2 regions of the Marinomonas sp. 63XJN7_9_ISO-PGPR-S23-217 genome follow, and region 1 is predicted to be linked to the other one. Evidence: riboswitches for the same ligand, from Rfam matches in the RefSeq annotation. Region 1 holds a riboswitch; the other holds the start of a gene.
What was found. A riboswitch is a leader RNA that binds a small molecule or an ion and turns the genes downstream of it on or off. The one in region 1 is predicted to bind FMN.
Positions count from the first base shown of each region.

Region 1 (5,781 bases):
ACGCCACACTTCAAACTGTTCTAACCCTGATTTTAAGCCATCCAGTGTCAGCAGACGGTTTAAATCAAAATAGAAAAAGCCGACTACCATCAGCACAATGACAACAAGCAGCCCGAATTTTTTCATATAGCAAATCCATTAAGTCTATGTTACTGAGTATACGCATTAGACGTTAGAACAGGTCGATTTCTTACGGAGAAAGCATGCATTTACTCAATATATTCAAGAAGCGCATTAACCCATGCACAATAAGACGAGCAACGAGAGGTTCTAAGAAGGATTTGAAGGTAAACGACCTGCTAAGAAACTAAAAAGCCCACCTAGCACACACAAAAACAGCACCAGCAATACCAAGCCTTCAGTATTCATTAAGGCAATCATAGCGGCGAAACTTGGCGGCCCAATGGTGGCCCCTAAATTTCCTAACTGGGCTATTAAACCGTAGCCTTGGGCCTGTTCGCCCGCAGACCGAGTGACCAATGGAATCATCGACAAAGCCGACCCGGGCACCATACCCGCCGATAGCACCATCAAGCTAACAGACAGCGCAAAAACAATAGGATAAGACTGACTAAAATGGGCGAATACCGCTCCCACAGCAACCGAGGAAAACGCCAACAAGGCGACACGTTGTGGGCGCATCACATATTGGGATAACGCCCCCGCCAAAAACGTGCCAGCCGTACTGGTTAACGGCAAGGTGATACGCAACAAATTTCTCAGTTTCTCATCCGAAATCAATGTCGGAATATACGTCAGAAGGGACACCAACATACAGGTGTAAAACAAAAACACCAAAGCAGGCAGCAATGTACGGGGCGTTTTGTACATATTGCGTAATTGCGTCCAAAAACCTAACAAGGACGGAGCACTTTGATTCTCATAAACCGATTTGTATTGACTGAGCAGCCACCATAAGACAAGCGCCATACTACCAATGAGCACCCCATGGACAAGCAAAAGCCCCTGTAGACCATAGGCACTCAGTAATTTATTGCCTAGCCAACCGGTTATAGCAAACGCCACCCCAAAGAAGGTACCCCACAGGCCCATGGTAATAGAACGGTGTTGGGGCGCACTTAATCGCGCAATCATGGTTGGCGCAGCCACCACGACACCTAACTGCGACATGCCTTCTAATACGCGAAGTACCAGCATTGTCATAAAGGATGGCAAAAAGGATTCAAGAACGGACAACAAAGAACCAATGGCTAGAGCGCCCACTAACACATTGAGATACCCCATGCGCCCTGCGACCACACCTGCAGACGCCCCAAAAATCAAGCCGACAATCCCCACCACAGAAATCAACGCCCCCGTCCAAGCAGGCCCGGCTTGATAATGAGTTAACAGTTCATCATAAGAAATGGAAAACTTCGCGAACTGCATCGCCGCCGCCACCCCAGAAACCCATAATAAAACCACCTCAAACCAATGGGTTTTCTGAGGCTGCGCCATGTCAGACATAATCTCTTCCTTTTTAACGTATTCATTCCAATGGGAATACGCCTGTGTAATGGATCAAAAAGCTCGCCATTATACACAATATGAGATGTCTCAATAACCACTCAAATTAAGCTTGTTGAGCAGGCACCGCTAAAGGTGGTGCTTTCAAGTCTCGCAAACGAAGCCCCACATTCCCCAAAATTAACATGATCGCCCCAATAATCTGGTAGCTGGTTAAGCTCATATCTAAAAAGAACCAGTTAATACCTGCCGCAAAGACAGGAAACGACATTTCTGCCAAGGTAGCAAATTGCGCGGGGACGGATTTTAATCCCTGATAATAAAACCACATACCAATCAGGCCACTGAGTAATGCCATCACCACGACAAGCCCGACTTTCGTCATGGGCATGGCCACCAGGCTAGACGGCATCATCATGGCTAAAGGCACCAGCACACACAAACCGGATAAAAAGCGTCCTGACAGGATGGCATTGGCTGGCACCCCTTGATAAGAAAGGTACTTACCACATACGGTAGCAGCGCCCCACGCAGCGACAGCAATTAAGGTAAATCCATAGCCTTTTAAAATATCAATATTGTTATTGGTATAGTGCCACTGAGCGCTACCAAGGGAATGAATATCTGGCCACATCATGACAAGACTGCCCGCTAAAATCACCACCGCCCAGCGCACAAAATGCCCACGTATACGCTCTTTTAAGAAAAAATAAGCCAGTAAAATCGCGACGATGGGTTGCAGTTTTTGCAGCAAAATAACCACTGTCGGGTTGAGGTAGTGAAAAGCTTGGGTAAAGGCCAAGGTGCCCAACGCCGACCCGACACCGCCAATAAAAAATAAGCAGCCAAACGAGGTGCGTGATAGATGCCGAAAGGCATAACGGTGACGAAACAGTAACGGGCTGGTGACTAACACCAAGGTCAGATGTTCCATCAGAACTATCTGTAAAGTGGAAAAACCCGCGCTCAAAAGGGGATAACGAATGAGAGTATCTAATGCCCACGTGAAACACGCGATCATAATAAACAATGTGCCTGCCATCTTGTTTGTCTCCTAAAATTAAGATGCACAGGGGTGATGAGGAATATACCAAACAAAGCAGTACTTAGCGTTCGTCATACACGACGCCTAAAGCACGCATACCAAAACCGGATGACCTTCATTTAACGGCGTAGCCTTAAACGACTCTCATCAAGCATTAGTCTATCTGGTCGATCTTCTATCATCCGGACTATAACCGTCGGCTCTGGCGTCTCACCAGATCTGCTGACCCTTTTTCCTGCATCCTCCCTTAGGAGATCATCTGAAAAAGGCGCTCGCGGGCTGATTACGAAGCATGGCTTGTAATATACCGCCGGTGGGGAATTTCGCCCCGCCCCGAAGTTCGATTTAGTAACATTCTATTGGTAAATAGAGTGAGCTATTACTTTACCGCGACACATCCATACAGACAACCACAAAAATTTGATCGAATGTATCAAAACAATGAAAACTGATCCCCTACTTTGGCTGGCACAGTAAACTGACTGCAATCAAGCCGACTCAATCGTTCATCAGACAATCCATGTTTGCGTCTCGCTAAATGAAAGCGTTGGTTAATGATGTCGGCAAACAGACCTTCCCCTGTCATGCGCTTACCAAAGCGACTGTCGTATAACTTGCCACCGCGCATATCCATAATACGCTGCAACACATGGGAAGCTCGGTCGGGATAATGCTGTATCAGCCACTCTTCAAACAATGGCGCAACTTCATGGGGCAAACGCAGCATAATGTAGTGAATGGATTGGGCTCCAGTGTCTGCTGACGCCGCAACAATCTGTTCCATCTCATGATCATTGATAAACGGAATCACCGGTGCCACCAGCACAGTCACGGGAATGCCCGCCTCACGTAACGCTTTAATCACCTGCAAACGCGTTTTTCCTGAGGCGGTTCTGGGCTCTAAAATACGCTTTAAATGATTATCTAACGTCGTCACACTGATTGCCACGTGCACCAAACGCTTTTGTGCCATCTCAGTGAGAATATCTAAATCACGCAGAATCAAGGTGCTTTTGGTAATCAAAGACACAGGCTGACCATAGGCCAAACACACGGACAACAGCTGGCGCGTAATCCCCAGTTGCTTTTCTATTGGTTGGTAGGCATCGGTATTGATTCCCAACGCAATCGGCTCACAACGATAGCTCGAATGAGCAAGCTCTTTCTCAAGAAGCGCCGCCGCATTCACCTTTGCGGTTAACTTGGTTTCAAAATCCAGCCCTGGCGATAAATCCAAATACGCGTGGCTTGGCCTTGCAAAGCAATAGACACAACCATGCTCACAACCTCGATACGGATTCACCGACAAGGTAAAGGGAATATCCGGGGAGTTATTACGGGTGATAATCGTCTTAGCCGTTTCGTAACGAACTTGTGTTTTCGGCGATGACGTTTCGAGTGCCTCGACAGGAACATCATTTTCGTCCACTTCCACTAAGGTAATGGCAAAACGCCCTGCTAGCTTGCTCGCTGTACCACGACCTTTTATGGGTTTATTGGCAGAAAAATCAGACATAATTGCATCCCAATATACTGTATATAAATACAGTATATTTTATTTATGCTATTCTAGCAAAAACGGTTAATGAGGGAGCGGTTAAAATGAGTAGCATTAACTTACCAGTAGAATGGAACGAGGACGACGAATTACCGAATGAAGGCTTGTATTTTGTTGCCATTCGCTATCCTAGTGGATTTGGCTGTTACGACTTTGTCGTCTGGAATGGAGAAGAGTGGGAACTAGGCTACACTGCTGAAGTCGTTGGCTGGGTAGCAATAGATAATGTGCTATCTCTCATCAAAGCCGGTTGGCCTCAAGGCGACAATGCCGTCAGTGAAGCATTTGATCGCCGTTATCTCGAACGTAAAACACAAAGAAAAAATGAAGACGATGAAGACGACTTTGTCGAGGTAACCTGATAAAAACTCTAACAGTCCTTTATCATTAAGGTCATCTCTACAAAGGAAATGACCTTCTCGTATCCTGTCACGCTTAATCTTCTCCCTTAAGAGGTCACGGCTGCTTTTTTGATCATCTGAGTGCTCTCGCTGCGATGCTGTTTCATCAGAGCTTTTAAGTTCATTAATAGCATAGGTAATACAATTATTGTGAAGGCGATGTTTGATAACGGGACCGACAACCATACTCCTTCAATACCCAAAAACCTTGGCAAAATAAATAAGAAAGGCAATTGCACGATCATGTTTCCGACAGAGACAAACAAGGCTTGGCCGCTTTTTCCTACCGCCACAAAGTAAATCGACGCCATAAATAAGAAGCCATCTAAAAATAACGCCATCAAATGCAAGCGGATACCCACTTTGGTTGCTTCAATCAAAGGTCCATTAGCACCAGAAAAAAAGCGGGTGAAAAACTCAGGAAAGAGATTCAACACAATGACCACAACGACACCGGAACCTACCGTGACTGAAAACGCCAACTTTACCGTTTGGATAATGCGTTGGTACTGCTTTGCACCTAAGTAATAGCTCACTGGCGGCTGCAAGCCACTCACCAAGCCTTCGGCAAAAAAGTAATAGCAACTGGCTAAATAACCAACGATGGCGAACGCTGCCAATTGCGTTGTGTCCCCATAAGTCATAAATAACCGATTATGCAGAGCGATGATAAAACTCATATAGATAAACATCACCAAGTTCGACGAACCAAGCTGCATGATCCTTTTCGCGATGTGTCTATCAAACTGATTCAGGGATAAAACGGTTTTTGCTTTAGGCGAAGTAAAATATTGTAAGCACAAAATGCAGGTAGCCAGCTGAGCGATCAAGGTTGCCACGGCCGCCCCTTTTAACCCCATTCCTAACATCCCTAAAAAGACATAGTCCAAAACAATGTTCAATAATGCTCCGACCACAATAAAGAGCGTCGCCATGTTCGGGCTATCGTCATTTCGTACTAACATGGGCATGGCACTGGCGCCAATGGAAATTAACGCACCATAAGACATGATCTCTACATACTGCCAACTTAGCACCAAGGTGTTACCAGTCGCCCCTTGTAACAACAGGCCACTTTTCCCAAAAGTCGTAAACACCAAAGAAGCAAATAAGCCAATCCCAACGACTAAGAATAAAGACGTCATCAACGTTGATTGAGTCGCAGGAAGATTCTTCTCACCACGATATTGAGACAACACACTGCCGCCTCCCATACCGATAAGAAGACCAAAGCCCATTATCAGACCCAATAATGGAATCGCCATATTGATTCCAGCTAAGCCTTCGCTTCCCACATAATGTCCAACAAA
Region 1 covers NZ_CM149678.1:417,501-423,281, reverse strand. The annotation lists gene AC0VYI_RS01935 (FAD-dependent oxidoreductase) at 1-126, opposite strand, end outside; gene AC0VYI_RS01930 (MFS transporter) at 271-1,467, opposite strand; gene AC0VYI_RS01925 (DMT family transporter) at 1,574-2,509, opposite strand; FMN riboswitch at 2,679-2,857, opposite strand; gene AC0VYI_RS01920 (PA0069 family radical SAM protein) at 2,946-4,028, opposite strand; gene AC0VYI_RS01915 (hypothetical protein) at 4,115-4,432, shown strand; gene AC0VYI_RS01910 (MATE family efflux transporter) at 4,519-5,781, opposite strand, start outside.

Region 2 (5,781 bases), 1.2 Mb from region 1:
GCCGTTTTCGATGTAGACCGTTTTTACCGTTGTTGGTACTTCATGGGCGATAATGGCCTGCACGCGAGCACGCTCTTCATCGTTCAGTAAATCGTTTTTACTGACCACCACCAAGTCAGCAGCACTCAGCTGGTCATCCAATAACTCTTGTAAACTTGGGTCATGGTCTAAGCTGTCGTCTGCTTGGCGCTGTGCTTGTACTTTTTCTTCGTCATGGGCAAAACGCCCTGCCGCAACGGCGGGACCATCGACGACGGTAATAACCGCATCGACCGTACAATGTTCTTTAATACCCGGCCAGTTAAACGCTTGAACCAAAGGTTTGGGTAACGCTAAGCCACTGGTTTCAATCAGGATATGATCAATATCACCACGGCGAGCAACAAGCTGCTCCATAACGGGAAGAAACTCTTCTTCTACCGTACAGCAAATACAGCCATTGGCTAATTCGTAAAAACCATCATCGCTACGCTGGCCACCCTCTTCCACCCCCTCAGGGCAGTCCAGAGGACAAGAGCGAAGCAGATCGGAATCGATGTCCAACTCTCCAAACTCATTGACAATCACCGCAATGCGTTTGCCTGCGGCTTGCTTTAATACATTCGATAATAGTGTTGTTTTACCACTGCCCAAAAAGCCAGTCACAATGGTTGTTGGGATTTTATTGAGCTGCATAAGGAATCCTTGCTGTTATTTTTTAGGGTCACGTTGACGGTGAATTTTTCGAAAAATGTGTGCCTGGCCTTTATCGTAAAGGTAAGAGTCGGCAAAGTCGTCAGTATCTAACACATGGCCCACTAAGATAAGACTGGTTCGAGTAAATTTTTTCTCACGCACTTTCACTACGATATCCGCTAAGGTGCCCACCACATAATCTTGGTCTGGCCAACTGGTGCGATAACACACGGCCACAGGACAATCCGCCCCATAGTGGGGAAGCAGTTCTTCAACGATTTTATGGATACGCGTCACCCCAAGATGAATGGCTAAGGTGGCCCCACTTTGTGCTAAAGCGGGCAATCTTTCACGTTCCGGAAACGGCGTTTTGCCTTCATAGCGCGTCATAATAACGGTTTGAGAAACACCCGATAAGGTTAACTCTTTGCGAAGCAACGCCGCCGAGGCTGCCACGGCGCTGACCCCTGGGATGACATCATAATCAATGCCTAAGGCTTCAAGACGGCGAATTTGCTCACCAATTGCCCCATACAAAGCGGGATCACCAGATTGTAAGCGGGCCACATCTTTGCCTTCTTTGGCGGCTTGTTCGATGACGGCAGTGGTTTCATCCAGATTCATTTGTGCCGTATCATAAATCGCTTCGGCGCTGCCACGTACGCTGTCAATCACTTGTGTGGGAATCAAAGAGCCCGCGTAGAGAATAATCGGACAGCGCTCAATGGTTTTGACGGCTTTTACCGTCATCAAATCTGGGTCGCCTGGGCCTGCGCCAATAAAGTAAACCGTCATGTATTTCCCTTATTATCTTTTCACCAGCTTAAAGCTTCTTAGAATAGCCGCGAGGTGTGTATATCCAATGTTTCTCACCATTGACGATGTGTTTGGAGTCAGAATTTCCGACGCTGACCATGGTAAACATATCCACGTCTTTGGCATCCAGTTCGCCCAAGGTGGTAAAGGTAATCTCTTCTTCAGGGCGTGTTAATTGACGGCCAATCATCACAGGCGTGCTCGCGGGACGGTACTTCAGTAACACATCGCGGGCGTAGTTTAATTGCCAATCGCGTTTTTTTGAAACGGGGTTGTAGAAAGACACAACAAAATCACCCGCACCACAAGCATGCAAGCGCTTATCGATGGTTTCCCAAGGGGTGAGTAAGTCTGATAATGAAATCGTGCAGAAATCGTGCCCCAGCATCGCGCCTACGCGGCTGGCTCCCGCCTGCATAGCGGAAATGCCTGGGATGACTTCAATGTCCACGTCCAGCCATTCAGGATGGTTCTCTTTGCCCTGCAGTTGCCAATCCAGCAATTCAAATACCAAGGTCGCCATGGCATAAATACCAATATCGCCACTGGAAATTAATGCGGTATTTTTACCTTGCGCGGCCAGATCCAGCGCCAAACGCGCCCGTCCAATTTCTTCACCTAACGGCAAATTATGAAACGTTTTACCCGCGCTCAGCTCACCTAATAAATCCAAATAATAACCGTAAGCCACCCAATCACTGCATGCGGATAGCGCTTTTGTAGCATTGGGAGCAACCAAACCAAGGTCACCAGGCCCCATGCCCATTACAAATAATTTGCTCATTACATCTCTTCGTTATCGTCAAGCACACTTCACTACCACACGCACTCTATCAATAAGCGCCCTTAGAGCACGGAGCGCTTGTGTAACTGAGTGAAACCCAAGGGTAAATAGGACATATTGTACACCTGATGGGGATGAGACGGGATGAAAAGACTCCGTTTTATCGTGAGAGATATTCAGGTAAGTAACGCCGACGAGGCGTCTACAACAAAGCACAACTGAATCGGACAAGCATGAGACAGCCAGCCGCTACTTAACAGCAGAAAAAAGGTTAACGTCGAATTAAGATTCGACGCGAATAAGTTGGCATTTCACTTCTTTAAGATCGTCAATTTCGATGGCGGCTTTATTTTTCTCAGACCAAAAAGACACATCTTCTCCCAAATAGTAGGCGCCGGAAGCACTGATCGCTTGAGTTAAGTGATAATGTTTGTTTTTCCAATTCAACAGTGCTTCTTCACCATGAAATTGAATTTCCATAGGCTCCCCTTCACAAAGATAATGGACGACATTCGTCTGGGTATCGATCTGAGACACCTCATTATCCTTCACTTGCTTAGGTGGTGGCGTACTGCACGCCGTTAGCCCCAACATTAAACACACCATCATACTGTTGCGTATCGAAAACACCTTGATTCGCATAGAGACTCCGCTCATATTCTTTGGCTCACGTGTTCATGGCCACTCATAAAATCCTGCAGTTTGGTATATGCCAAACTCCCTGTTTACTGTGTATTAAAGCCCATCTTAAGCTTACTGGACAAGTATCCTGTCAGGTAAGCTGATTGCTAACGTCGATTTTATCGACTGTCACTAACACAGAACAAATTATAGCTGACCAAGAGGTTAACCACTACAACATAGCGTTTATTTACAGTACATATCTGCCTTCTACGGACACAGGAAATGTCAAACAAAGTGGATAGATCAACATTTTTACCATCAATCTCTTTGCAAAAAACCATGAAATCCGTATATTCTCAGGTACCCGGATGTATCCGGTTTCGTTCTCGGGGCGGGGTGCAATTCCCCACCGGCGGTATAGAGACAATCTAAGCCCGCGAGCGCTCAGTATTTGTTATGTTTATCATAGACAATACTGAGGTCAGCAGATCTGGTGAGACTCCAGAGCCGACGGTAATAGTCCGGATGATAGAGAGCGCGTCAGACAAAGTTTATATAGTCAATGTATACTTGGATCTACTCAGTAGAATCCAACCGCAACTATTGTTATTAGAGATAGCTCATTGTATGAGTTATTTGTCTGTCCGTTCGCCCTGATTCACTCGTTTTTAGGAAAGTAAAAAATGAATCAGAGCTCAACGAATGTCGTAGACTTCAATCCAGCAAAGCAACGTATTGCCTTCATCCATGCTTCTTGGCATAGCGACATCGTTTTAAAATGCCTTGAAGGCTTTAAAACAGAAATGGCCGTCCGTGGTTATAACCTAGACAACATTGATATTATCCCTGTGCCAGGTGCCTATGAAATCCCGCTACAAGCCAAATTATTAGCCAAAAGTGGTCAGTATGCCGCAATCGCTGGCAGCGCCTTAGTGGTGGATGGTGGTATTTATCGCCACGATTTTGTCGCTCAAACGGTCTGTAGCGCTTTAATGCAAGTCCAACTTGAAACAGAAGTTCCTGTCTTAACAGCGGTGTTAACACCCCATCATTTCCATGAACATGATGAACACTCTAACTACTACAAACAGCATTTTGTTAAAAAAGGTGTCGAACTGGCTAATGCGTGCGATGAGACCATCAAACTCACCGCCACAGCAAAGCAGTCTCTAAGCGCGTAAAGCAAATAGATAGAAGCAACTAGACAGTCCCTTCACCCATAGCGCATTTGTCTGTACAAATGCGCTATTTTTCACAACAAGAACCGTACCCTCCCTCGAAAACACCTCTTTTATTTATTCAAATTTTATGCTTTCGTGCAATTAGAAAGGATTTTAAATAAATCGTAAAGATGCCATTTTGGCAGTATAAAAGAAGATCCCTGCTTTTAGCTTGCTTTTTTCGCCATTTATTAACATTTTTCAACTTGATAAGATTTACCAATAATCTTAATAGTATTCTTGAGTCTAGGCTTTATTTTTCAAAAGATTATTATCTAAGAGATTGTTTCCGATTTATATAAAACCATATCAGTCAGTATGATAAGGAGATTTAAATGGGTGCCACAACAGAACAGCTCAACGAAGAAAGCACAATGTCACATAGCAGTGAGAGCATCGAACAAACGCTACATTCTTCCACGAAAGCTTCTTTTTCCTCTCCTGTTGAACGATGGATGGCCACCAACCTTGCAAAAGCAGGCATTATCATTAATGGGCCAAACCCTTGGGATCCGCAAGTACATAACACAGCCCTTTGGGACAGAGTCATACGTCAGGGGTCTCTCGGTCTAGGTGAAGCCTATGTAGATGGCTGGTGGGATTGCGAGCAAGTTGATGAGTTTATTTCTCGCATCATCAGCGCCAAATTAAATGAGCAAGTCACAGGACGCTGGGTCGTGTTACGTCACTGGCTTATGGCCACCCTGTTCAATCGACAATCCGAGAAAAGAGCCTATCAAGTTGGCGAGCAGCACTACGATGCTGGCAACGACTTATATCAAGCTATGCTGGATCCAACAATGGCCTATTCATGCGGGTATTGGCATGAAGCGAAGACTCTACATGAAGCACAATTAAATAAGTTGCGCTTAATCTGTGAAAAAGCACAGCTTAAACAAGGCGAATCGGTTCTTGAGATTGGCTGTGGCTGGGGGAGCTTTGCCGAGATAGCAGCCAAAGAATATGGCGTTAGTGTAACTGGTGTGACCATTTCGAAAGAGCAAAAGAAATTAGCGGATGAACGCTGTAAAGGCCTGCCCGTCGATATCGAACTAAAAGATTATCGCAGCATGGAGGGCCAGTATGACAAACTGGTTTCCATTGGTATGTTCGAACACGTGGGCCCAAAAAACTACGATACTTACATGAGCACAGCCCATCGTTTAATGAAAGAAGATGGCACATTTGTACTTCACACCATAGGCAGCGATCAAAGCAAAAATGGCACCGACCCCTGGATCGATAAATACATCTTCCGCAATGGTGTGATTCCATCTTTGAAACAAATCAGCGAATCAGTAGAGCCGTACTTTGTTATTGAAGATGTACACAATTTCGGACCCGATTACGATAAAACCTTAATGGCATGGCATCAGAATTTTGCCGCTGCTTGGCCTGAACTGAAAGACCAGTACAATGAACGCTTCTATCGTATGTGGTCCTACTATTTAAAAATTTGTGCCGGTGCTTTCAGAAGTCGCTCTTTACAGTTGTATCAAGTTGTCCTAAGAAAACGCTTGGATAGATTACCTCGCTATCACAGTGTTCGCTAATAGCATACTTTGTATAAAACAATCCCTGTATAAAACAAATAGAATAAGCCATATGCAGATATCACTCATAGAACAGACAGCCTAACGAATTATTATTCGTTGGATGTCT
Region 2 covers NZ_CM149678.1:1,620,283-1,626,063, reverse strand. The annotation lists gene cobW (cobalamin biosynthesis protein CobW) at 1-675, opposite strand, end outside; gene cobM (precorrin-4 C(11)-methyltransferase) at 691-1,470, opposite strand; gene cobJ (precorrin-3B C(17)-methyltransferase) at 1,499-2,275, opposite strand; gene AC0VYI_RS07530 (MliC family protein) at 2,558-2,917, opposite strand; FMN riboswitch at 3,278-3,440, shown strand; gene AC0VYI_RS07525 (6,7-dimethyl-8-ribityllumazine synthase) at 3,583-4,080, shown strand; gene cfa (cyclopropane fatty acyl phospholipid synthase) at 4,455-5,672, shown strand.
Region 2: linked by a shared signal. The riboswitch ahead of AC0VYI_RS07525 (6,7-dimethyl-8-ribityllumazine synthase) and the one ahead of AC0VYI_RS01925 (DMT family transporter) in region 1 are both predicted to bind FMN.